DNA from 4 places in the Aliiglaciecola aliphaticivorans genome. Region 1 is predicted to be linked to each of the others. Evidence: predicted binding sites of a transcription regulator. Region 1 holds the regulator's gene; each other region holds the start of a gene.
What was found. Region 1 encodes FNR, which switches genes on or off when oxygen is low (the NO sensors DNR and NnrR bind a similar motif). Its sites were predicted from a motif close to TTGATCTAGATCAA; they were not measured.
Positions count from the first base shown of each region.

Region 1 (5,411 bases):
AAACACTTTTATTCCGCTGGCAAGCCCGCCTTTGCGAAAACCAACTCCCATAAGCCCTAATACTTGCCATTCTGATAAAGAGCTGGCCCAGTCTGCTAGGGGCTCTAACTTATTACTCGCATAAGCCGCACCCACGTATGCGCCTATTGAACAACCTGCTACCACATCTACCTCGATGCCAAGTTCTTCTAAAGCTTGAATAATGCCGATATGCGCCCAGCCCCTAGCGGCACCGCTTCCTAATGCTAATCCAATTTTCATTTATTGAAATGATCCTTAACTTATATTAATAATATTGACTGTTTCATCTGTATTTATAGATGAAGGGGAGAAGTCATCTTGATCAAATCCAATGTCACCGTTAGCGAACGGCGTTTGTTGTGTCTCTAGGGTTTTAAAGTCGAAGAGTTCTTTATCGGCAAGGTGAGATGGAACCACATTTTGCATTGCCTTGAACATACTTTCTATTCTACCAGGAAAACGCTGGTTCCAATCATTCAGCATATTTTTTATCACTTTGCGTTGCAGGTTTTCTTGTGAACCACACAAATTACAGGGAATAATAGGAAATTCGACGAGATCTGAATACTGGCTGATTTCTTTTTCTGAGCAATAGGCTAACGGCCGTATTACCATTTGTTTACCATCATCGCTGACTAATTTTGGCGGCATGGATTTTAAGCGTCCACCATAGAACATGTTTAAAAATAACGTTTCCAACATGTCATCTCTGTGGTGCCCCAAGGCAATTTTGGTTGCGCCTAAACGGGTCGCTGTTTTATACAATATTCCTCTTCTTAACCTAGAACAAAGAGAACAAGTGGTTTTTCCTTCAGGAATTTTATCTTTGACAATGGAGTAGGTATCTTCGGTTACTATTTCAAAGGGGACCTGCAAATTGTCTAAGTAATTAGGCAGTATCTCAGCTGGAAAGCCAGGTTGTTTCTGATCTAAATTTACCGCGATAATCTCAAAGTTAATGGGGGCAATTTTTTTAAGAAACATTAATATATCGAGCATGGTGTAACTGTCTTTTCCACCAGACAAGCAGACCATTACTTTATCGCCATCTTCAATCATATTGAAATCGGCAATCGCTTTACCTACATTGCGTCTTAAGCGTTTTTGGAGTTTATTGAAACTGTATTTTTTACTCTCAGACAGAGACTCGAGCTTACTCATCTTATTCCTAGAAAACATTGCTATCAGCCCAGATTATACCTGTCCTCCTAACGGACATAAATACTCTAATTTCAAATGTTTTTAATCAACACTGAGTCTGATAGCGTTTTTGTCTTGCTAGTGCTTAAGTGGACACTCAAATCCTTCGGGTTTAATTGCTAATACATCGCAATTGAGTGAGTCAATGGTGTGCTCAGCGGTATTACCGATAAGTGCTGCGGTTATACCTGTGCGACCTACGGTGCCAATAACAACGAGTTCAGCGTCAATGGTTTTCGCCACTGAAGGTATCACATCTTCTGGAAGCCCTTCGCTTAAATGCTGGTTTTCTTGGGGGATATTGAATTTTTCTGCATGTTCAAGCATCGCTTTTGCATGAAATTGTTTCACTGATTCAGTATAACCAACAGGGTCGAACTCTGGAATTTCGATGGCGATGTTTACAGGCGTTCCGGGATAAGAATTGACTAAGTTAATCTTACCTTCTAATAAATCCGCCATTATCGCAGCTTTTTTGGTGATGAGGTTATTTAAACTGCGGTGTTCTTCATCTTCGCTTCCCACATCAACAGCCGCTAAAATATTACCATTGACAGGCCAGTCATGCTCTTTGACAAGTAAAACTGGAACCGGAGATTTACGGAGAATATGCCAATCAGTTGGGGTGAATATGACTGACTTTAAGGTGTCGTGCTCATGAGTTCCTTTGACGATTAAATCATAACTGTGATCAATCACCTCGAATAAAATACTTTCATAAGGACGATTATGCCAAACGACTTTGATATCTACTGAAGTCGATGAATTGGTCGCTAAGGGTTCGACAATATTAGCAAGCCATTCGGTCTTGTCATCTACCACAGCCTGCCGCATTGTTTCGCGTTCATCTACCGTCAGCATAGTCGTCATTTCATATGAAAAATCGTATATAGATAGAAATGCGGTGATGCTCGCGCCGGTCTTTTGAGCCAACAAAAGGGCGCGCTTAAAAGCTTTCTGATCTTCTTTGGATGGATCGACAACAGCTAAAATTTTGTTAAAAACAGACATAAGTTAACTCCCTTCATAGATTTACACTCACAACTTAAGTGTATGGGTACTTTAGCTATTTTGCCAACTAACAGAGTAATTGTTTTGACCTATATCAACGTAACTGGAAAGACTTATCCGCACGCTTTGTTTTGCACAACATGCTCACCTAGTTTTTCTCTGAGGCCAGGTAAATTCAATATCTGAATAAACTTACCATCTACTTTTATGATATTTTCTTTTTGAAAGCGCGTTAATAAACGACTTACTGTTTCAACCGTGAGTCCGAGGTGATTACCTATTTCATTGCGCGTCATGGTTAAATTAAATTCTGTTTCTGAAAAACCACGGGAGTGAAAGCGATCAGACAAATTAACTAAAAAGTGTGCAAGACGCTCTTCCGCTGTGCGTTTATTTAACAGCATCATTAAACTATGATCTTGATTTATTTCGGTGCTCATGATTTTAAGCATTTCTTTGCGTAAAGAAGGTAGCTGCTCACTCATGGTATCAAGTTTATCGTAGGGTAATTCACAGACCATCGAGGTTTCCATGGCCTGATTATAACTTTGGTATTTTTCTGAAAAAAGTCCGTCAAATCCAACTATATCACCGGGGAAATGGAATCCAGTGATTTGTTGTTCACCATCTGGCGAGGTAATGTAGGACTTAAACGAACCTGTTCTTACGGCAAACAAAGAGGTGAATTTCTGCCCTGGTATAGTGAGTTGATCATTTTTATGTAAAGGACGTTTGCGTTCAATTATTTCGTCCAAACTTTCCATTTCTGTTTGATTTAACGCTACGGGAATACACAGATGGTTAAAACTGCAATTTTGGCAGCGAATACTAAACTTGTTCGAATCAGACATTAGTTAGTTCCATGTAATTCATCAGTTACCAATTATGAATCCCTTGATAACATAAAATCAAGCCAAATAAACATAATAAAACTGCTACGCTGCGTTTCACCATAGCATGAGTTAACCAATGTCTTATTTGAGTTGCGCTCGCACCCATTGCTAACATGATAGGTAGGGTGCCTAAACCGAAGCACAACATAGTTAGTGCACCTTGTACGACACCGCCAGTTGAAACACTCCAGGTTAATGTTGAATAAACGAGTCCACAGGGCAGCCAACCCCAAATCAACCCATAAGGGACAGCATACATTGGATGTTTAAATGGGATAAATCGTTTTGATAACGGGCTGATTTTACGCCAAAAAATTGCGCCAACGCGTTCTACCTTAGTCAGTAATTTCGACCATTGACCAACATACAAACCCAGTAATACCATAAATACGCCGCCAAAAAGAGTCAACGCTTGTGGATTGATAAAAGACTTAGTGGTGACAATTTGGCCTAATAGGCCTGCGATGGCTCCTGCAAGACTATAAGATAAAATACGCCCCGTATTATAGGCGATTAAGAAAGGCCATTGAGATTGGTTTTTTGGTAAGGCAAAAGTAAATGAGGTAACAATTCCACCGCACATTCCTGCACAATGTACACTCCCTGCAAGGCCGATTAAAATGGCAGAAAACCAGCTGATTTCGTTCATTTCTTTTCAGTTTTAGAGACTTTACTTTGTGCGTTCTTATCGACGTCGTCATCAAATAAAATGTTATAACCTTGACGCTCAAGGTCTTCAAATTGATTTGACTTTACCGCCCAAAAAAAGATCCCAATGGCTAACAAAACTAATAAAATAGCAATGGGTATCAGCACATAAATAATACTCAATTTAGTTTCCTATTAACGTAACAAGCGAATGGAGTTTGCTACCACAATGATTGAACTTAAAGACATACCAATTACCGCCATCCAAGGGCTTAAATACCCAGCCACTGCCAGGGGCAGAATAAGTGTATTATAACCGATAGCCCAAAGCATATTTTGCTTAATCTTATGGCGCACTTTAATTGCCATACTAACAGCAAATTTCACATTGCTTAATTTAGTATTCAATAAAATGATATCAGCTGAACGTTTTGCCATATCACTGGCGTCTCCAACAGCAATAGACACATCTGCTGCAGCTAATACTGGCGCGTCATTGATACCATCACCGATCATCAATACTTTATGCCCTTTGGCCTGCAAACTTTGGATATAGGTGAGCTTTTGTTGAGGCGTTTGTCTAAAATATACAGTGGATATGCCTAATGACTCGGCAACGGATAATGCATTTTCTTGTGCGTCACCGCTTAACATAACCAGTTGCTTGCTGTTTAAATCATGCACTAGTTGCTTCGCGTCTTTTTTGACTACATCTTTGATTTTAAAAGCAGCCAGTAACTGTTCACCGAGTTGTAAATATACTTTGGTGTCATCCGCATCCAAGGGCAAATCTGAAGCGCTATCTAAAATGCTTAGGTTGCCTATCTTGACGTTCTGAGACTGATAGATACCCTGCAATCCTTTACCAGCAATAGAAACGACTTGGCTGACTTCTAAAGGCGTCTCAGACTGGAAGGCTCGAGATATAGGATGTCTAGAAAATTGTTCGATTCCTGCGGCTAAATTGAGAACAAAACTTTCTTCACTTTGGTTAAACAATTCAACTTCGCTGACACTAAAATGACCATTGGTGAGGGTACCTGTTTTATCAAAAATAACCGTATCAACATCAGGCATTACATCAATAATATTGGCTCTTTTCACTAACAATCCATATTGATTTAACTTTGCAATCGCACTGGTTAAAGCTGTTGGTGTGGCAAGGCTAAGAGCACAAGGGCAAGTGGCAACTAAAATCGATATGGCGACCCAAAACGCACGCTCTGGTTGATAGGCTAACCAGCCTAAATAGCTGATAAGGGTGATACCTAAGACTATAATAATAAAATACTTTGAGGCTACATCTGCATACACGGCTGCTTTGGGCTTGTCTGCCAGGGCTAACTCCTGAAGACGTAGAATTTTATTCACCAGAGATAATTTAAGTTCATTTTCGACGATTATTTCAAAGGCACCTGATAGATTTATGGTACCGCCATAAACATGATCACCTGCGCTCTTTTTGATTTTTTCTGACTCACCAGTGAGCATGGATTCATCAACGCTACCCTCACCCGATGTGATCACGCCATCAACAGGAAAGGTTTCTCCAGGGCGAACTAAAATTTGTTGCCCTTTTTTAAGATGTTTCGCTAATACTGAGCTCTGTTTATTCTCACTATCTATTCGGATCGCGGT
Region 1 covers NZ_BAAGTF010000009.1:25,240-30,650, forward strand. Annotated here, with positions in the region: gene ACYVIL_RS05285 (patatin-like phospholipase family protein) at 1-261, opposite strand, end outside; gene ttcA (tRNA 2-thiocytidine(32) synthetase TtcA) at 277-1,182, opposite strand; gene uspE (universal stress protein UspE) at 1,300-2,232, opposite strand; gene fnr (fumarate/nitrate reduction transcriptional regulator Fnr) at 2,346-3,083, opposite strand; gene ACYVIL_RS05305 (sulfite exporter TauE/SafE family protein) at 3,109-3,774, opposite strand; gene ccoS (cbb3-type cytochrome oxidase assembly protein CcoS) at 3,771-3,956, opposite strand; gene ACYVIL_RS05315 (heavy metal translocating P-type ATPase) at 3,969-5,411, opposite strand, start outside.

Region 2 (5,411 bases), on a different contig from region 1:
GCTATCAACACATTGGCTGGCACGCTTATGTGACCCATACGTATTGGCATGACTCTGGGAAATAACTGAAAGAAAGTCCATGCGTGAAATAAGCTAGCAAAGAAGGCTAAAAGGTTTAGTGCTAATACCAAAGGTTGCCCCATTGCGGTTTGCCAGTGGTTCCATTGACTTTCACCTTGCCACAAACAATAAACCCCCGAGACTAAACACAAAATAAAAAATGTCAGGGGTAAAACAGTCGCCTCGCGTAACATATACGCTTTAAACGCATTGTGTTTTAACCACCAGGTTCGAGAAAGCGTAGTGCGGTAAGTCATAAATTCCCCTTAAATAATTGGATAATCATATCTTTAGCTGATTCAACTTTGGATTGATTGACTGCCGCGGCAGGATCCACTTTTTTCGGACAGACCTCAGAACAAAAACCCACAAACGTGCAGCTCCATGCGCCTTCTTCAGTATTTAATAAAGGCATTCGCTGGGCTTTTCCGTGATCCCGGCTATCTAAGTTATAACGATGTGCCAATGTGATGGCTGCGGGACCTAAAAATTCAGGGTTTAGGCCAAATTGTGGGCAGGCGGAATAACACAATCCACAATTGATACAGTCAGAAAATTGTTGGTATTTGGCCATTTGCGTAGGCGTCTGTTTATTCGGTTCAGTAGATAGACTATCGTCACTAATAAGATAGGGCTTTACTGCTTCAAGATGGGTTAAAAACACATCCATATCCACAATTAGATCCCGCTCTACAGGTAAATGAGCTAGAGGCTGGAGGGTTATATTCTCTTGGTAGTCACGTAAAAAGGTCTTACAGCCCAGTTTTGGCTTTCCATTAACCATAAGCCCACATGATCCACAGATAGCCATCCTACAAGACCACCGAAAACTTAATGAAGGATCTAACTCTTCCTTAATATAATTGAGTGCATCGAGTACCGATGTGCTGTCATCTGCAGGGATGTCAAATTGTTGAACGAAGGGGATCTCTGAGGATTCAGGCAGATAGCGAGTGATGTGAATTGTTTTCATGATGAAACTCCTTTGCCTGCATCGCCGTATGCCCTGGTCGCCGGCGGTAACAAGGATATATCAACGGGCTGCCAACTGAGATGTGCATCACCATTGGCTTGATGGTAAACCAAACTATGTTGTAGAAATTGTTCATCGTCGCGGGTTGTACACCCTTCATCAAGGCGCTGGTGGGCACCTCTGGATTCCCGGCGCTGCAATGCCGCTAAGCAGGTTGCTTCCGCCACATCTAGACCAAATCCCACCTCAATACATTGTAAAAGCTCGGTGTTATATCCTAAGCTTTTATCCTTTAAGCTAATCTGTTGATAGCGAGTTTTAAGCTCACGTATGGTATTCAACGTACTTTGCATTCCAGCTTGTTCACGATAGATTCCGCAACCCTCCTCCATGGATTTAATTAACTGCCGTTTAATAGCGACCCAATTTTCTCGACCTTGTTGATTGCGCAATGTGTTTATACGTTGTTGTTGAGCTTGAAACTGCTCTTCTAGATCAGCTTTTGGCGTGAGTTCTTGCTGTTGACTGAATATAACGGCTTGTTCGCCTGCTAAACGGCCAAACACCAATAGTTCACTGAGGGAATTGGAACCTAAACGGTTTGCTCCGTGGAGGCCAACAGAAGCACATTCCCCAGCGGCAAACAGTCCTTTTATCGATGTTTCGCACCGAGCGTTAGTGGTGATTCCGCCCATGGTGTAATGCACAGCCGGACGCACAGGTATGGGTTCTTTGACGGGATCTACATTGACATAGGATTTTGCCAGCTCACAAATAAACGGAAGACGTTCGTGTATATAAGCTTTTCCTAAGTGTCGCAAATCTAAATAGACCACATCGCTGTCACCGAAACGACCAGTCCGTCCAGCCTGCTGTTCTTGCCAAAACGCCTGTGACAGTTTGTCTCTGGGTCCCAGCTCCATATATTTATTTTTAGGTTCACCCACGGGTGTTTCGGGTCCCAAACCGTAATCTTGTAAGTACCGATAGCCCTGTTTGTTGAGCATTAAGCCACCTTCACCCCGGGAGGCTTCGGTTATTAATATTCCTGAACCTGGCAGTCCGGTGGGATGATATTGTACAAATTCCATATCGCGCAGTGCCACACCTTGACGGAAGGCTAGTGCCATACCATCGCCAGTGACAATGCCACCGTTAGTATTGAAACGAAATAGTCTGCCGGCTCCACCGGTGGCTAAAATAACGGATTTGGCACGAATAAGGTGTAACTCACCCGTGGCTATTTCTAACGCTACAATGCCAGAGATTTGTCCATTATTGACTAACAAGTCGAGCACAAAAAACTCATCAAGACGCTGAATCGCATCATAACGCAACGACGTTTGAAATAATGTATGTAACATGTGGAAACCGGTTTTATCGGCGGCGAACCAAGTGCGCTCTATTTTCATGCCGCCAAAACGACGAACTTGCACAGAACCATCGTTTTTGCGGCTCCAAGGACAGCCCCACTGTTCCATTTGCACGAGTTCTTGATGGGCATGCCTTACAAAGTAATCAACAACTGATTGCTCAGCTAACCAATCTCCCCCTGCGACTGTGTCTTCAATATGTGCAGCAAAACTATCATCGTCACGGGTGACTGCTGCAGCCCCTCCCTCCGCTGCAACGGTATGGGAACGCATAGGATACACTTTGGATACTAAACCAATACTAAGATCACAGCCTGTTTGCTGTGCCTGTTGAGCTGCGGCAATACTTGCTCGCAAACCAGCCCCGCCACCTCCAACAATAAGAACGTCATAATCTTTATATTTCATTTGGTCCCATTCCTTTGTGTATTTATCATTCAAGCCAAAACACACTTTCGCTTAGAAATGATAAGTGTGAGTAGATAATATAACCATAAAGATGCTAAGGTTAATACTGTTAAACGACCAATTAATGACCTTGATCAATGAAATCTGCTTTGTGCTGCCTAGTTTTGATTGGAGGAATATTTTTCAACTGCGTTATCCTTTATTCTAATAAGTAGCTTATTTGACAAATACTTTGGGGAAAACATGAACAACCAATACCAACAAGTGTATGTATGGAGTCGGTATTTAAGACTCTTTCATTGGATAAATGTTTTAGCAATTACAATACTGCTGGGGTTAGGCTTAATAATTTTTAATGCGAAAACGTTGGGCGTAAGTGTTGATGGTAAAATTCTACTTAAAACCCTGCATGTCATTACCGGGTATGTGTTTGCGATCAATTTGTTATTAAGGCTAGTGATGGGCTTTTTCGGCAAAGGTTACGAGCGCTGGAAAAAAACCTTACCCTTTACTAAAGGTTTTAGCCAAGAGTTGGCTGAATTCAAACAGCAACCCCATAAAAAATACAAGGGGCACAACCCTCTCGGAAAGTTGATGGTGGGGGCATTATTATTGTCAATGTGCATTCAAATGATCAGCGGTTTAATAATCGCCGGTACGGATATTTATTATCCACCGTTCGGCCAATATTTTGCGAAAAGTATTGCCATTGATAGCAGTAAACTTGATCTCATTGAGCCTTATTCTAAAGAAAATGTTGATGATCAGGCCTACTTAGAGATGCGCGATATTCGAAAACCATTTATCACTGCACATGTTTATGCTTTTTATACCTTGTTATTCTTGATCCCGTTGCATATCGTTGGGGTGATAGTTGCCGAGCGTAGAGAGAAAACGGCGTTGGTTTCCGCTATGATAAATGGTTATAAGTACATTCCGAAAAAAGACAATAGAGATGATTAACTAATACCTGTATACCCAAATTAAAAATATACACCACAGCCAGTATAGGTTGAGTTTAGCTAGTGTAAAAGGGGAGGGCTTTAGCTAAAGCCTCAACTCATTTTCTTTAACCAGTTCAGTGGAGCTATGCTCAGAATTGGCCGGATGACTGCCCAAGGCCAGCTTGGCACATAGCTGTTTGCCCCTTCTTTTTCGATAGCTTTTACCATTGCCTTGCAGCCTGTTTCGGTATCTACAATAAAGGGGACTTTTTTCACTTTTTCGTTAATTTCACTGCGAATAAAACCCGGGTGTACAGTAGAGACCTTAATAGGGGTATCCATGACATCAATTCTCATTCCTTCGCTAAGCGACGTTAGTCCGGCCTTTGTGGCGGCATAAACGTTCATAGCTCTTCTTGCCCCGCGAAGGGCACTTATGGATGATATTGTGACTAAATGACCTGCATTTTGTTGCCTAAATATTGTCATTGCCGCTTCACACTGGGCGATAGCGGATACAAAATTAGTGATGGCTGTCTGCTTATTGGCGTAGAAATACCCTGTACCAATTGGAGCACCTTTTCCCATGCCCGCATTTACGATAACCCGGTCTATCTGGCCAAACTCTTGATGGAATTCGTTAAATACGTTGAATACTTGCTCATGGTCATCTACATCTAAAGATTTAATGGATACTTTAATCTCAGGGTTGATGCTGAGCAATTCTAGTTTCAACTCATCCAAACGCTCAATGCGCCGAGCACATAGGGCTAAGTTTCTGTTCATTTTAGCAAATTCAATGGCCATGCCTTTACCCAAGCCTGAGCTGGCTCCGGTAATTAATATGTTTTTTCTGCTCATCATTGGGCTACGCTTTTAAGTTTCATGTTTGAAAAGTTATTTATAGGTAATCAAAGATTTATGTTCACCTTCGAAATGACTGTGATCGTTTAAGGTAGATAGAAACACTCTAGATTGGGTATGAATTAATTTAGTTATACCACAATTGACTAAGGTCCAATTTACTTGCATTACATTGTCAGCGGGAACCCCTAACAAATATTGACTAATCACTGAAATAGGGCCGCCAGAGGTGAAAATAGCTACTTTTTTGGCACCTTTTGCTTTGTCTAACACATTTTCTAGCGCCCCTTTTACACGATTCAGGTATTGCTGCCATGACTCAACATATTCGTTACAATGTTGACCTGACATCCAGCGGTTCATGGCATCATTGAATAATTGCTCAAAGGCTACTTTGGGATTTTCCTGGGCTAATATCCAGTTTTTAACGGAAGGTGCATCAGCAAATTCTGGCCCCATTTGGGCAATGATGTCGTTATGATCGTATTCGTTCCAATTGGCATCGATATTCCAGTTTGATTCATCAACAACGGAAGACATCGCGGATAAGCAATTTTGCAAGGTTTGTTTATGGCGCAACATGCTGCCTAAAAAAACGTTATCAAATTTGCCAATCCGAGTCTGCAGTGAATGACCTAACAGCTTAGCTTGCTGATGTCCGATATCCGAAAGCTTATCGTAATTTTGCTGGCCAAAAGAAGCTTGGCCATGTCTAATTAAATAAATGGCTGTCAAATTTTATCCTACTAAATCGTTGTTCACAGTTTCAGGTAAGCTTACTTGTTTACA
Region 2 covers NZ_BAAGTF010000020.1:37,349-42,759, forward strand. Annotated here, with positions in the region: gene ACYVIL_RS11855 (fumarate reductase subunit C) at 1-317, opposite strand, end outside; gene ACYVIL_RS11860 (succinate dehydrogenase/fumarate reductase iron-sulfur subunit) at 314-1,033, opposite strand; gene frdA (fumarate reductase (quinol) flavoprotein subunit) at 1,030-2,814, opposite strand; gene ACYVIL_RS11870 (cytochrome b/b6 domain-containing protein) at 3,058-3,777, shown strand; gene ACYVIL_RS11875 (SDR family oxidoreductase) at 3,870-4,619, opposite strand; gene ACYVIL_RS11880 (histidine phosphatase family protein) at 4,656-5,357, opposite strand; gene ACYVIL_RS11885 (acyl-CoA dehydrogenase family protein) at 5,399-5,411, opposite strand, start outside.
Region 2: frdA (fumarate reductase (quinol) flavoprotein subunit) is a predicted target of FNR. The motif match lies at 2,939-2,952, and genes of this name have one in related genera.

Region 3 (5,411 bases), on a different contig from region 1:
GATAACACGTCTTAAAAAGGCGTTTTCAGATGTTTCAAATACTGCGGTTTCCTTGTTTTTTATCTTTATGTTTTTTGCCATGCTGGCTGGCTTAGGTCAGGCTTGGGCGAAAGGTGAAGTGACTAAGGTATTAGGAGTCTTTCCGCTGCATGAATTCTTAGATTGGTCTTGGAGTACATCGGGCTATATGCACTCGGCATTATCGACCATTTCTACAGCATTCTTTTCTGCTATTGTGTTTGTCTACTTGTTTACTCATTTACGCAAATATGTAAAACCAGGTGTGGCCGTTGCCTTACTTATTATTCTGCATTTGCTGATCAATTTACCTAAACCGCCATCGTTACATCCTATCGCCGATTTTGGTGCTTATGTTTTAGTCCCATCATATTATTTAATTGGTTTGGCACTTTTTTGCTGGGCTAAAAATCGTCGCTGGGTTTATATACCAATTCTAACGGTTATCGTTGTGTTCTTTTTGTATTTACCTTATTTCGCGTTTAAAGTTTTACCACCTTGGCATCAAAGCGCTGCAGAAGAAACGGTTTTCGTTGAGTCTAAGGAAGTTCTTACGCCTCCACGTCCAAAAACTGAGATTTTCCCTACCTCTGAAAATTTAGCCGCGGCTAAGGAAACGGCATCTTGGTGTACTCAGTGTCACAATGCCGTAGAAAGCAAAGAGCATTTATTGGGGCCAAATTTAGTTGGTGTGTTTAATCGACAAGCAGGCACCGCAGCGGGATATGGTCGTTATTCTAAAGGTATGGTTAAAGCTGGCGTAGAAGGCATGTTTTGGACTAGAGCGAACTTATCAGAATTTCTCTCACACGGTAAAGAATTTGTACCTGGTACCTTAATGAACCAGCAGACTGATTTATCCGATCCAGTGAAACGCAATCAAGTGATTGATTATTTAGAATATATTTCATCTAAATAGATGTAAGGATTGAAATCAATGGGCAAGACTGTCGGTAAAATTTTTATTGGTTTGTTAGCACTAGTGATGTTGGTAGGGGCGGTTTTGTATTTGCAAGATCCTCTTTTTTGGAAGCGATATTATTTAATTGCTACCGGTAAAGGTACGTTACCGTAGTCTGGGTGGGAAGGTTCAGAATATCCAGTAGAAGGTGCTGCTAAGCAACTATTTGACGTAGTCAATGAAGGGCCAGGGAGTATCCCTTCGGATGCCCTTGCTGATGTAAGTGAATATGCCGCTGAACGCCGCAGTACTTCTTTGTTAATTTGGCATCAAGGCAAATTGCGTTTTCGTGAACACTATCAAGGTATGGATGAAAATTCGTTAATTGTAGGTAAAAGTATGGCGAAAATGGTAGCGTCTTTGGTGATTTCACGAGCGATTAAAGAAGGTTACATTGCTGGCTTAGATGAGCCCGCATCGACCTATATCACTGAATGGAAAAATACCGAAAAAGCAGCCATTAGCATTCGCCATCTGCTTCAAATGTCTGCTGGTTTTGAGCGCTATTATACCCTCGATATGAGTCCATTCAGCACTTTTACCCGTTCATACCTTTCAGGTTATACAGAAGATGTGATTATTAACGACTACGAATTGGTAGACGAACCGGGCACAAAATATGACTACAGCCAGGTTGTCTCTGATTTGCTAGCGCTAATTCTAGAGCGAGCAACGCAAAGACCCTATGGCCAATATTTATCAGAATCGTTAATCAAGCCGCTACATGCCCAAGGTGGTGAGGTGATGCTTAATCGCCCTAATGGACTGGCACACAGTGGGTGCTGTTTACTGTTACCTTCTGAGTCCTGGTTACGAATGGGAATTTTGTTATCCAACGGTGGCGAAATAGATGGCAACTCTCTATTTGCAGATAATTGGATGCAAGAGTATTTAACGCCATCACCGGCTAACCCAGCCATGGGCTTGCATATTTGGTTGGGAAAACCTTATTTACCTAAGCGTGCCTGGACTGAAGTGGGTAAACCTAAAGGCTTTGGTGTGATTCACAGTGAGCCGTACCTAGCAGATGATTTATTTTTGTTTGATGGTAGCGGTAATCAAGTGATGTATATCGTTCCATCTATGGACTTGGTGATTTTGCGTACTGGTGGATTTAGCTGGGCACCTGGAAAAGAATGGGATAACAGTTACATACCTAATACTATTATTCGCAGCATTATGGAGCCGTAAACCATGTCAGACGCCAGTTACATTTTAGTGGTCTTAGTGGTGTATAAACTGGTTTTGTTGGGAATTGGTTTTTGGGCGCAACGGCGGGTAAAAAACACCGAAGATTTTTTCCTGGGTGGGCGTGGTTTAGGCCCATTTGTTGCTGCTGTAAGCTACTCAGCTAGCTCATCTTCAGCATGGAAACTGCTTGGTTTTAGTGGCGTTGTGATGGTGCTGGGGATCTCTGGTATCTGGTTAGCCTTAGGCAGTATCTTGGGGATGTTTATATCTTGGTATTGGTTTGCCCCCAGGCTTTATCACACAAGTCTTGAACAAAAAGACCTTACTGTGACTGACTTTTTGAGTTTTGGCAGCAACGGCCAGATTAAAAAACTCATTGTGGTCTGTGCATCCTTAATTATTTTAATCTCTTTTACCCTCTACGTGGCGGCCCAATTCCAAGGCGCAGGAAATATGTTCTCTGCTACCTTTGATATGCCAATGACTGAGAGTGTATTAATCGGCGCAGCGATCATTTTTATTTACACTGTGTTAGGCGGTTTTTGGGCTGTCAGTATGACAGATGCGCTGCAGGGCTCTATTATGGCCATCGCGACTTTGGCATTGCCCATTGCCGCAGTTGTAGCATTAGGTGGACCTGTAGACTTTATTACTACTCTTTTAAACGTTGCCACAGCGGAACAACTCAGTCTAACCGGTGGCAACATTGGCTTATTAGCCGCTGGCGTTATTATTGGTAACTTAAGTGTGTCGGTGTCTTCAATGGGACAACCCCACATGTTGCTACGTTTTATGGCGCTGCAAGATGAAAAGGCAATCAAAACCGGCCGTCGCATCGCCGCTGCTTGGTTTCTAATCGTTGATTTAGGGGTTGTTGTCGTTGGTTTAGCAGGGCTTGCTTTGCAAATGCAGTTGGATAACCCTGAAAATCTATTCTTTGTGCTTACCACAGAACTGTTCCACCCAATAGTTGCAGGTGTTATTACCGCAGCCGTGTTATCTGCCATCATGTCCACTGCTGACAGTCAGTTATTAGTGAGTGCCTCAGTGGTTGCCCATGATTTAGGCTTAGAAAAACGTTCTCGTTTTTCAGCCTTGACCATTTCACGACTGAGTAATTTGTTGGTTGTGGTTTTTTCGGTGTTAGTCACTTTATATATGCCTGAAGCCATATTTAGCAGAGCCATCTTTGCGTGGGTCGCACTAGGTGCGTCTTTTGGGCCTATTATTATTGTGCGTTTATGCAATCGAGATATACAACCCAAAGCGACACTATTGGCAATGATAACGGGTTTTGTGTTAGCGGTTACCTTTTACCTACTACCCAGTACCCCAGGAGACTTTTTGGAGCGGGTAGTGCCGTTTTCCATCGCACTTTGTATCGCATTTGTAGGCTCAAAACCCCGCGCTAACATCACGTAGTGGTTTTCCATCACTGACTAATTAGCCATCATTGCATCCCAATGGTGGCGCTATTTTCCCCTTAATCCAAACTTTCAATATTCATAATGTTGGCAACAAAAATTTCCTCATTTTAATCACATACCTTGATGTGGATCATTCAACTAGAACAATTTTAAACTATGCTTAGGTTTACGTTAACGCATATTGTTGAAATCACTTTAAAAAGATTACTCATTGAATAGCATTGTTAGGAAGGTTTATGAGAGATATTTTAGTTGTTATCGAAAGGAAAGAAAGCGTAAAGCCGATGTTGAAAAAAGCACTCAAGTTCGCGCCTGAGAGTATTACTGTGCTTTATATTGCAAACGACTTGCTCGATTCTAATGTTGAGGCCCTTCATCGGTTAATCGACACTGAAGTGAACCAAGCATGTAAAACAACTATTCTATTAGAAGCCGCTGAAACGGCACCTGAGCGAGAAGAGTTACTGTTAAAAACCCTCAGCAACCACCAATTTGATACAACTTTTCTGCATAGACCGCAATTGGGGCGTGAAACCCTAGACTTTTCATTGATCAAAGCGGCGCTGAAAGGCCCTGTTAAATCCAGTGTTTTACTCTGTGGAGATAATCGCTGGCGGGGACAACCTAAATTGTTAGGCACTGTTGATATTTTCACCAGAACCCCTGCTCAAAAAGAGTTGAATGATAAAGTGTTAATGACTTCTGCACATCTTGCCAATAAGTTGTCAGCGGAAGTCTCTGTGTTAGGCGTGATCCCTATACCTAGGATCAAACAAGAGTTTGATATTACTGAGCCAGGAGAGGTCATGGTTAAACGGGGTAAAGAATCGAAACAGAAACTACAACAAATTGTCGAAGAAACTGGCGTGTTTACAGACTACAACGCGAAAATTGAGGCAGGCTCTGCGTATGTGTTGATACCTTCAGTGGCCAGCAAAATGAAGGCAAATTTAGTGGTAATTGGCAATGTTGGACGCAAAGGAATTAAAGGGTTTTTAATTGGCAATACAGCAGAAAAAATTCTGAACCGATTAACCGTTGATGTGCTAATCGTTAGGCAGTAAAGGTGTCAAAGGCAATAAAGGTATCAAAGACAATAGAGGTATCAAAGACAATAGAGGTATCAACGGAAATGCAGGGCTTAGCTCAACATTAAGGTGTTTTTTGAGCCATTGTAATGGTGGCCGTTCGCCGTCCTGCTATACCTAAAATGTTTGAGGTAGATGACTTGGCTTAACAATCATAACGGAGATAATCATGGCTAAACTGACATTTTTTGGGGCTATTGAAGGCGTAACAGGCTCCATGTATTTGCTGCAATCTGGAAATAGTAAGGTATTACTCGATTGTGGATTGTTTCAAGGCCGACGAGAAGAAGAAGAGGCTAATTTAAAACCCTTACCATTCGATGTCAGTCAGTTGGATGCCGTGGTGCTTTCCCATGCTCACTTAGACCATTCTGGTCGTTTGCCACTGCTCGTTTCTGAAGGTTTAAGTTGTCCTATTTATATGACTTCGGCCACTAAAGAGTTAATAGAGGTGTTGCTCAAAGACGCAGCATCATTACAGCAACGAGATGTTGAATGGGAAAATAAGCGCCGTCGCCGCGCAGGTAAAGAGGAGCTTGAACCTCTGTATAACCTACAGGACGTAGAAACCACACTAGATGTCTGTATTGGCATAAACTACCATCAAAAACGAGATGTCGCTGAGGGGGTGACGATTCACTTTCTCGATGCGGGTCATATCCTTGGTTCTGCCATTGTGGAAGTCTTGATAGATGAGCAAGCAGGGCCGAAAAAATTAGTATTCTC
Region 3 covers NZ_BAAGTF010000094.1:104,664-110,074, reverse strand. Annotated here, with positions in the region: gene ACYVIL_RS21240 (c-type cytochrome) at 1-937, shown strand, start outside; gene ACYVIL_RS21235 (hypothetical protein) at 956-1,093, shown strand; gene ACYVIL_RS21230 (serine hydrolase domain-containing protein) at 1,175-2,170, shown strand; gene ACYVIL_RS21225 (sodium/proline symporter) at 2,174-3,592, shown strand; gene ACYVIL_RS21220 (universal stress protein) at 3,834-4,661, shown strand; gene ACYVIL_RS21215 (MBL fold metallo-hydrolase RNA specificity domain-containing protein) at 4,855-5,411, shown strand, end outside.
Region 3: ACYVIL_RS21220 (universal stress protein) is a predicted target of FNR. The motif match lies at 3,718-3,731, and genes of this name have one in related genera.

Region 4 (5,411 bases), on a different contig from region 1:
ACGAGTCGGTTTAACAAACTGATTTCACGGGAATACCAGGAAGAGAAAAATCAGCACGTCATTATAATGCTCGACTCAGGTCGACGTATGCGTGTGCAGGACGACGATCTGAGTTATTTTGATCATGCCCTCAATTCTCTGATCATGTTGTCTTATACGGCATTGAAAAATGGTGACAACCTGAGTTTGCAAAGTTTTGGTAGTGAATCTCGATGGTTAAGCCATGTCCGTGGCGCACAAAATGTCAGTAAAGTCATGCAACACTTCTATGATCTATACCCTCAAAAAATCGCCAGTGATTATTTGAGTGCAGCCCAAGAATTACTAGTTAAACAGCCCAAAAGAGCGTTGATCTTATTAGTTACTTGTTTGCGTGATGAAGATTTTGATGATTTGCTCAAAGCAATCGAGTTACTCAAAGGCAAACATTTAGTCGCGGTGATCAGTATCGAAGAGCCTATCTACAAAAATATTGATGACCAGCCAGTGGAAACCTTTGACGACGCTATTGTATACGCGTCAGCCCATAAAATTAAAAAGTCCATAGATCGCAATGTACAAAGGTTAAAACAAAAGGGCGTAATTTGTATCAATGCACCCGCTTCTCACCTCACCCCGAATGTATTGAATACTTACTTGAGTATTAAAAAGGCCGGTTTACTCTAGGCTTCATCGGCAATAACGCGAATGCTATATCACCCTTGAATAGCGGCCTATTTGTTGATTTTTAATATAGGCATCAAAGCTCATACAAATATTACGGATCAGTAAACGAGCTTTGTCTTTGACTATAATTTGCTTAGGGCTATTTTCAACCAGATTATCTTGCTCGAACGGCTGCAAAGCTTGCAAACTTTGTCGGAAGTAATGGTCAAACTGGATATCATATAGGTTCTCTACTTGTGCTTTGTCCAGTTTGAAATTACACATTAACTGACTAATGACAAAGCCTCTAATTTGGTCATCAAGGTTTAATTTAACCCCTTTATGGACCGCACTATGGGTTTCATTTAACCCTTGGTAGTATTCGTTTAACTGCTTATAGTTTTGGCTGAAACAATCGCCAATATTGCTGATTGCAGAAACGCCAAATCCGAGTAAGTCGCAATCTGCATGGGTGGTGTACCCCTGAAAGTTGCGGTGTAACTTGTGTTGTCTTTGTGCCTTAGCCAGTTCGTCATTGGGTTTAGCAAAATGATCCATCCCGATCATGATATATCCAGCATCTAGGAAGCGTTCAATTGCCAGTTTCATCAATGCTAGCTTTTGATTTGCGTTAGGCAGCCATTCATCACGCAGCTTTCGTTGTGCTGGGAAGCGTTGCGGCAAATGAGCATAGCTAAACAGGGAAATTCGTTGCACACCCATCTCAATAACTTTATCTACTGTGCGTGCAAAACGCTCAGGCGTTTGATGGGGGAGGCCATAGATAAGATCCAAATTAACTGAATTGAAGCCAAATTTGTTCGCGCGCTCAACAAGTTGTTCGATTAACTCAGTAGATTGCACTCTATTGATGGCTTTTTGTACCTGAGGATCCATATCTTGAACGCCAATGCTAAGTCGGTTAAAACCGATATTGGCAAGGTGGTCAATGTAATCTAAAGTTAAGTTTCTGGGGTCTATCTCTATGCCAATCTCGATGTTTTCACTGAGATTAAAATGGCTTTTTAGTACGGCCATTAAATTTGATAACTGCTGTTTGCTTAAGAAGCTAGGCGTACCTCCTCCTAAGTGAATCTGTCGAACAATATGCTTTTTAAACAGCGCTTTACGCTGGGTTATTTCGCCTATTAGATGGAACATATAATCATCTGCTTTTTCTGGGTGGCGGGTAACCACTTTGTTACATCCACAGTAATAACAAAGGCTGTGACAGAAGGGAATGTGGATATAAAGAGACAAATCAGTGTTGGGCGAGGTTTTTACTGCTTTGATCAAATCATCATTGTAAAAAGAGTCACAAAAGGATAAAGCGGTTGGATAAGAAGTATAGCGCGGCCCATTGGTATTATACTTTTCAAGTAATTGAGGGTCGAAAAAGCGTTTTGAGTTCATAGTGTTTTCGCAATAATCGTTTAGTCATTGCAGTTTAGTTTTTTTACATATCCCCTTTATTGATCTTGCGCAATATTTTGCCAACTTCAAAATAGTGGCCAAATCAGATAAACACAGATGTAAAAAAAGGCAGTGATGAAGTAACCTCATGAAACTGCCTTTCTAGGGGGGAATTTACAGGTAAATTAACGCTCACGATATCCAAAAAATTTATTTTCGATGATTTCTTCGGCGACACTTTCGGGGACCGCGTTTTCCCATTCTCCTCGACCTGAGGGCAGTTGCTTTAATAGGTCTCGGGAGTAAATTGAAAATAACGCACTATCACTGCATTCAATTCCGGCTAGGAAGCCATTTTCCAATAAATGTCGATATAAGAAACGTAAGTGTTCTGGTACTTTTACCAAAGTGAAGTCATTGAGTTCACCATTTTCATCTATCTCAGGGTAAATGAACATGCGGGTATTGTCTGGAAATAGCTTACCGAACCCCTCCATTATGCCGCCTTCAACCCCTTTATAACTGGCTTCATCAAAAATCTGTTTGATGTTGACCATGCCTACCACAATACCAATTTGCATCTTGGTATATTGACGGAAATAAGCACGTAACGAGAAATAACGAGTATAGTCAGACACCATCACGTTATAACCCAAAGAGTTAAGTAACTGTACCCGGGCAACAATATCTTTTTCGGGCATTTGTGCGTCATTACCTTTCATATCATTTAATGATATTTCGGCAATCACCGCTGTATTAGATTTGTCGACCCCCTTTAACTCATAAAATGAGGTCTGCCCTTGCTCAATCATATCTACATTTAATTTAGTAACAGGTCTAAATGAGCCACGAATGGTGAGAATATTTTTTTTGTATAGGAGCTCAGCAGGGATGGCGACACTGCCATCTGGTTTGAACATAACCGCACGTGTTTTCCAACTGCGGATAAGGTGTAAATTTTTAGCTCGATTATCGACATCAAGGAAATACGGACCTTTAAAATCAATAAAGTCAATTTCAACACGGTTGGGTTTCATGCTATCGGTTAGAGAATCGATAATCATCTTAGGATCTTCAAAATAGAAGTATGCCGCGTATATTAAGTTTACGCCTATTACACCAAGGGCTTGTTGCTGGGCTTCTGCATTATCATCAAACATGCGAACATGCACTTTAATATCAGAAGGTTCAGCGCCAGGGTACATTTGAATACGGATCCCTAACCACGCATGACACTCATTTTTGCGGCCAAAGCTTTTAGCGGCCACTGTCGCTGCATACGCAAAATAACGAGAGCTTTTAGAACGAATATTTCCGACCCGGTCTACTACTAAGTCAAACTCTTGCTCCATCATCGCTTGAACACGTGCTTGACTCACGTATCGCCCATCTTGCTGCACACCATAAATCGCATCTGAAAATACCATGTCATAGGCCGACATCGTTTTTGCTATGGTGCCGGCTGCAGCGCCCGCAATGAAAAATTGTCTGGCAACCTCTTGCCCTGCGCCTATTTCAACAATAGTCCCGTACTTTTTTTCATCGAGGTTAATTCGTAGTGCTTTTTGACTAGTTGATCTAGAACTGACTTGTTTATCCATTAATTTTGCCTAACTGATGTGCCACATTGGAATAGTAGAATATCCACAAAAAGAGTTACAGAGAAAATTTGTATTAAATAACTGAAACTTACATCAATAGTTTAGATTAAGTGTTGGGAAAAGGAGTTGGAAAATAGCAAATTTGGAAATCTCGCTTAAACTTAGGGTGATTTATTTATGGAGGACACCATTATGAAAACGCTTAAAATGCTACTAGTAATGAGTTTGTCTTTTGCCTTAATAGCATGCAGTCCACAACAGGCAAAGTTGTCAAGTCAAACATCTGAAGAACAACCTTTGAAGGACACAGAACAATTAATTGATATCGCAAGTGAACTTCCCACTTGCTCATATAGTTTGGGCTTTGATGTCTGGGAACCTTACCAATATGTTAATGTAGATGGTGAAGTAAGTGGCGTCGACATTCAAATTGTATCCGGCGTATTAAATGAAATGGGATGCTCAGTTTCCTATGTGCAAGGTACCTGGGTATCACTTTTAGAAGATTTACGAATGGGGAATGTTGATATACTTATTGGTGCGTCTAAAACCCCCGCCAGAGAAGCATTCGCATTTTTTAGTGATCCTTATCGAACCGAACAGTTTTCCTTGTATATTCGCAATGATGATAAAAAACGTGCCGCCTACGCTGATATAGACGAATTTATCGCCAATGGCAGTAAAATTGGCGTGGTTGGGGACTACTATTACGGCCCCCAGATAACTATTTTGCAAGACAGTAAAGCGACAGCAAAGAACTTTGTAAGCGGTATTATGGGGGAACTCAATATTGCTCGATTACTGGATATGGATATTGATGGGTTCATAGAAGATAGCTTCGTCGGAGCGTCAATGCTGCGTAGAAAAGGGTTAGACAACTACATTGTTGAACATGGCTTTACGGTGACCACGGGAGACATTTACGTTATGTTCAGTCAATCCAGCGTGCCTGAGGCAGATGTTGAAAAGTTCAATTCCGCCTTAGCTGACTATACGCAAATGGATAGCTATAAACAGACGTTACATAAATATAGCCGATAAGACTAATAATTTTTAAAATGTGTAAGCTCAGTGATTTTTTTAACGGTCATTGTCAAGAGTTCTTTACATTTCCACTATTGTTTTGGTATAAGAGCCATTGAAAGTGAGTTGTGGAAAAAGTAATGGAATTAAATTTAAATGAATCTGCTGTTGAGCTTATTCAATTGTCGTTAGCGCCTGTATTCTTAATCGTCGGTATGGGGCAAATGATGAATGTGATGACGGGCCGTTTAGCCAGAATCATTGATCGGGCTCGTTATTTTGAACGAATTGGTGATGTTGACCCATCCAAAATAACTGACAAAGCTAGAAATGAATTAAAAGCGCTACGTCGTAGAATGCGTTTTGCTAATTGGGCGGTGACGTTTTTAACAGCCGCAGCGGTAACTGTGTGTATGGATGTTATTTTGTTGCTGATAAATGGGCTGACTGTGGTTAATTTAGATACCACCATTATTTCCATGTTTATTTTAGGCATGATACTGATTACCGGAGGTTTGATATCATTTTTCTTGGAAGTCAGTGTGGCCAATGCATCCCTTAAAATTCCGTCATACAAAGATTATTAATCAAGCCCTGTTAATATCACTTAACAGGGCGGTAGTGCTATTAAATTAGGCACTCGAATACAAAGCTCTTGATAACACGTTAATGACTTGCTGATATTTCTTCAGGCTGTTCTAAACCTTCTGCTCGTACTACCGGATAACC
Region 4 covers NZ_BAAGTF010000001.1:91,101-96,511, forward strand. Annotated here, with positions in the region: gene ACYVIL_RS00340 (DUF58 domain-containing protein) at 1-666, shown strand, start outside; gene hemN (oxygen-independent coproporphyrinogen III oxidase) at 691-2,058, opposite strand; gene ACYVIL_RS00350 (TonB-dependent receptor) at 2,244-3,659, opposite strand; gene ACYVIL_RS00355 (substrate-binding periplasmic protein) at 3,852-4,700, shown strand; gene ACYVIL_RS00360 (DUF2721 domain-containing protein) at 4,823-5,269, shown strand; gene ACYVIL_RS00365 (c-type cytochrome) at 5,349-5,411, opposite strand, start outside.
Region 4: hemN (oxygen-independent coproporphyrinogen III oxidase) is a predicted target of FNR. The motif match lies at 2,118-2,131, and genes of this name have one in related genera.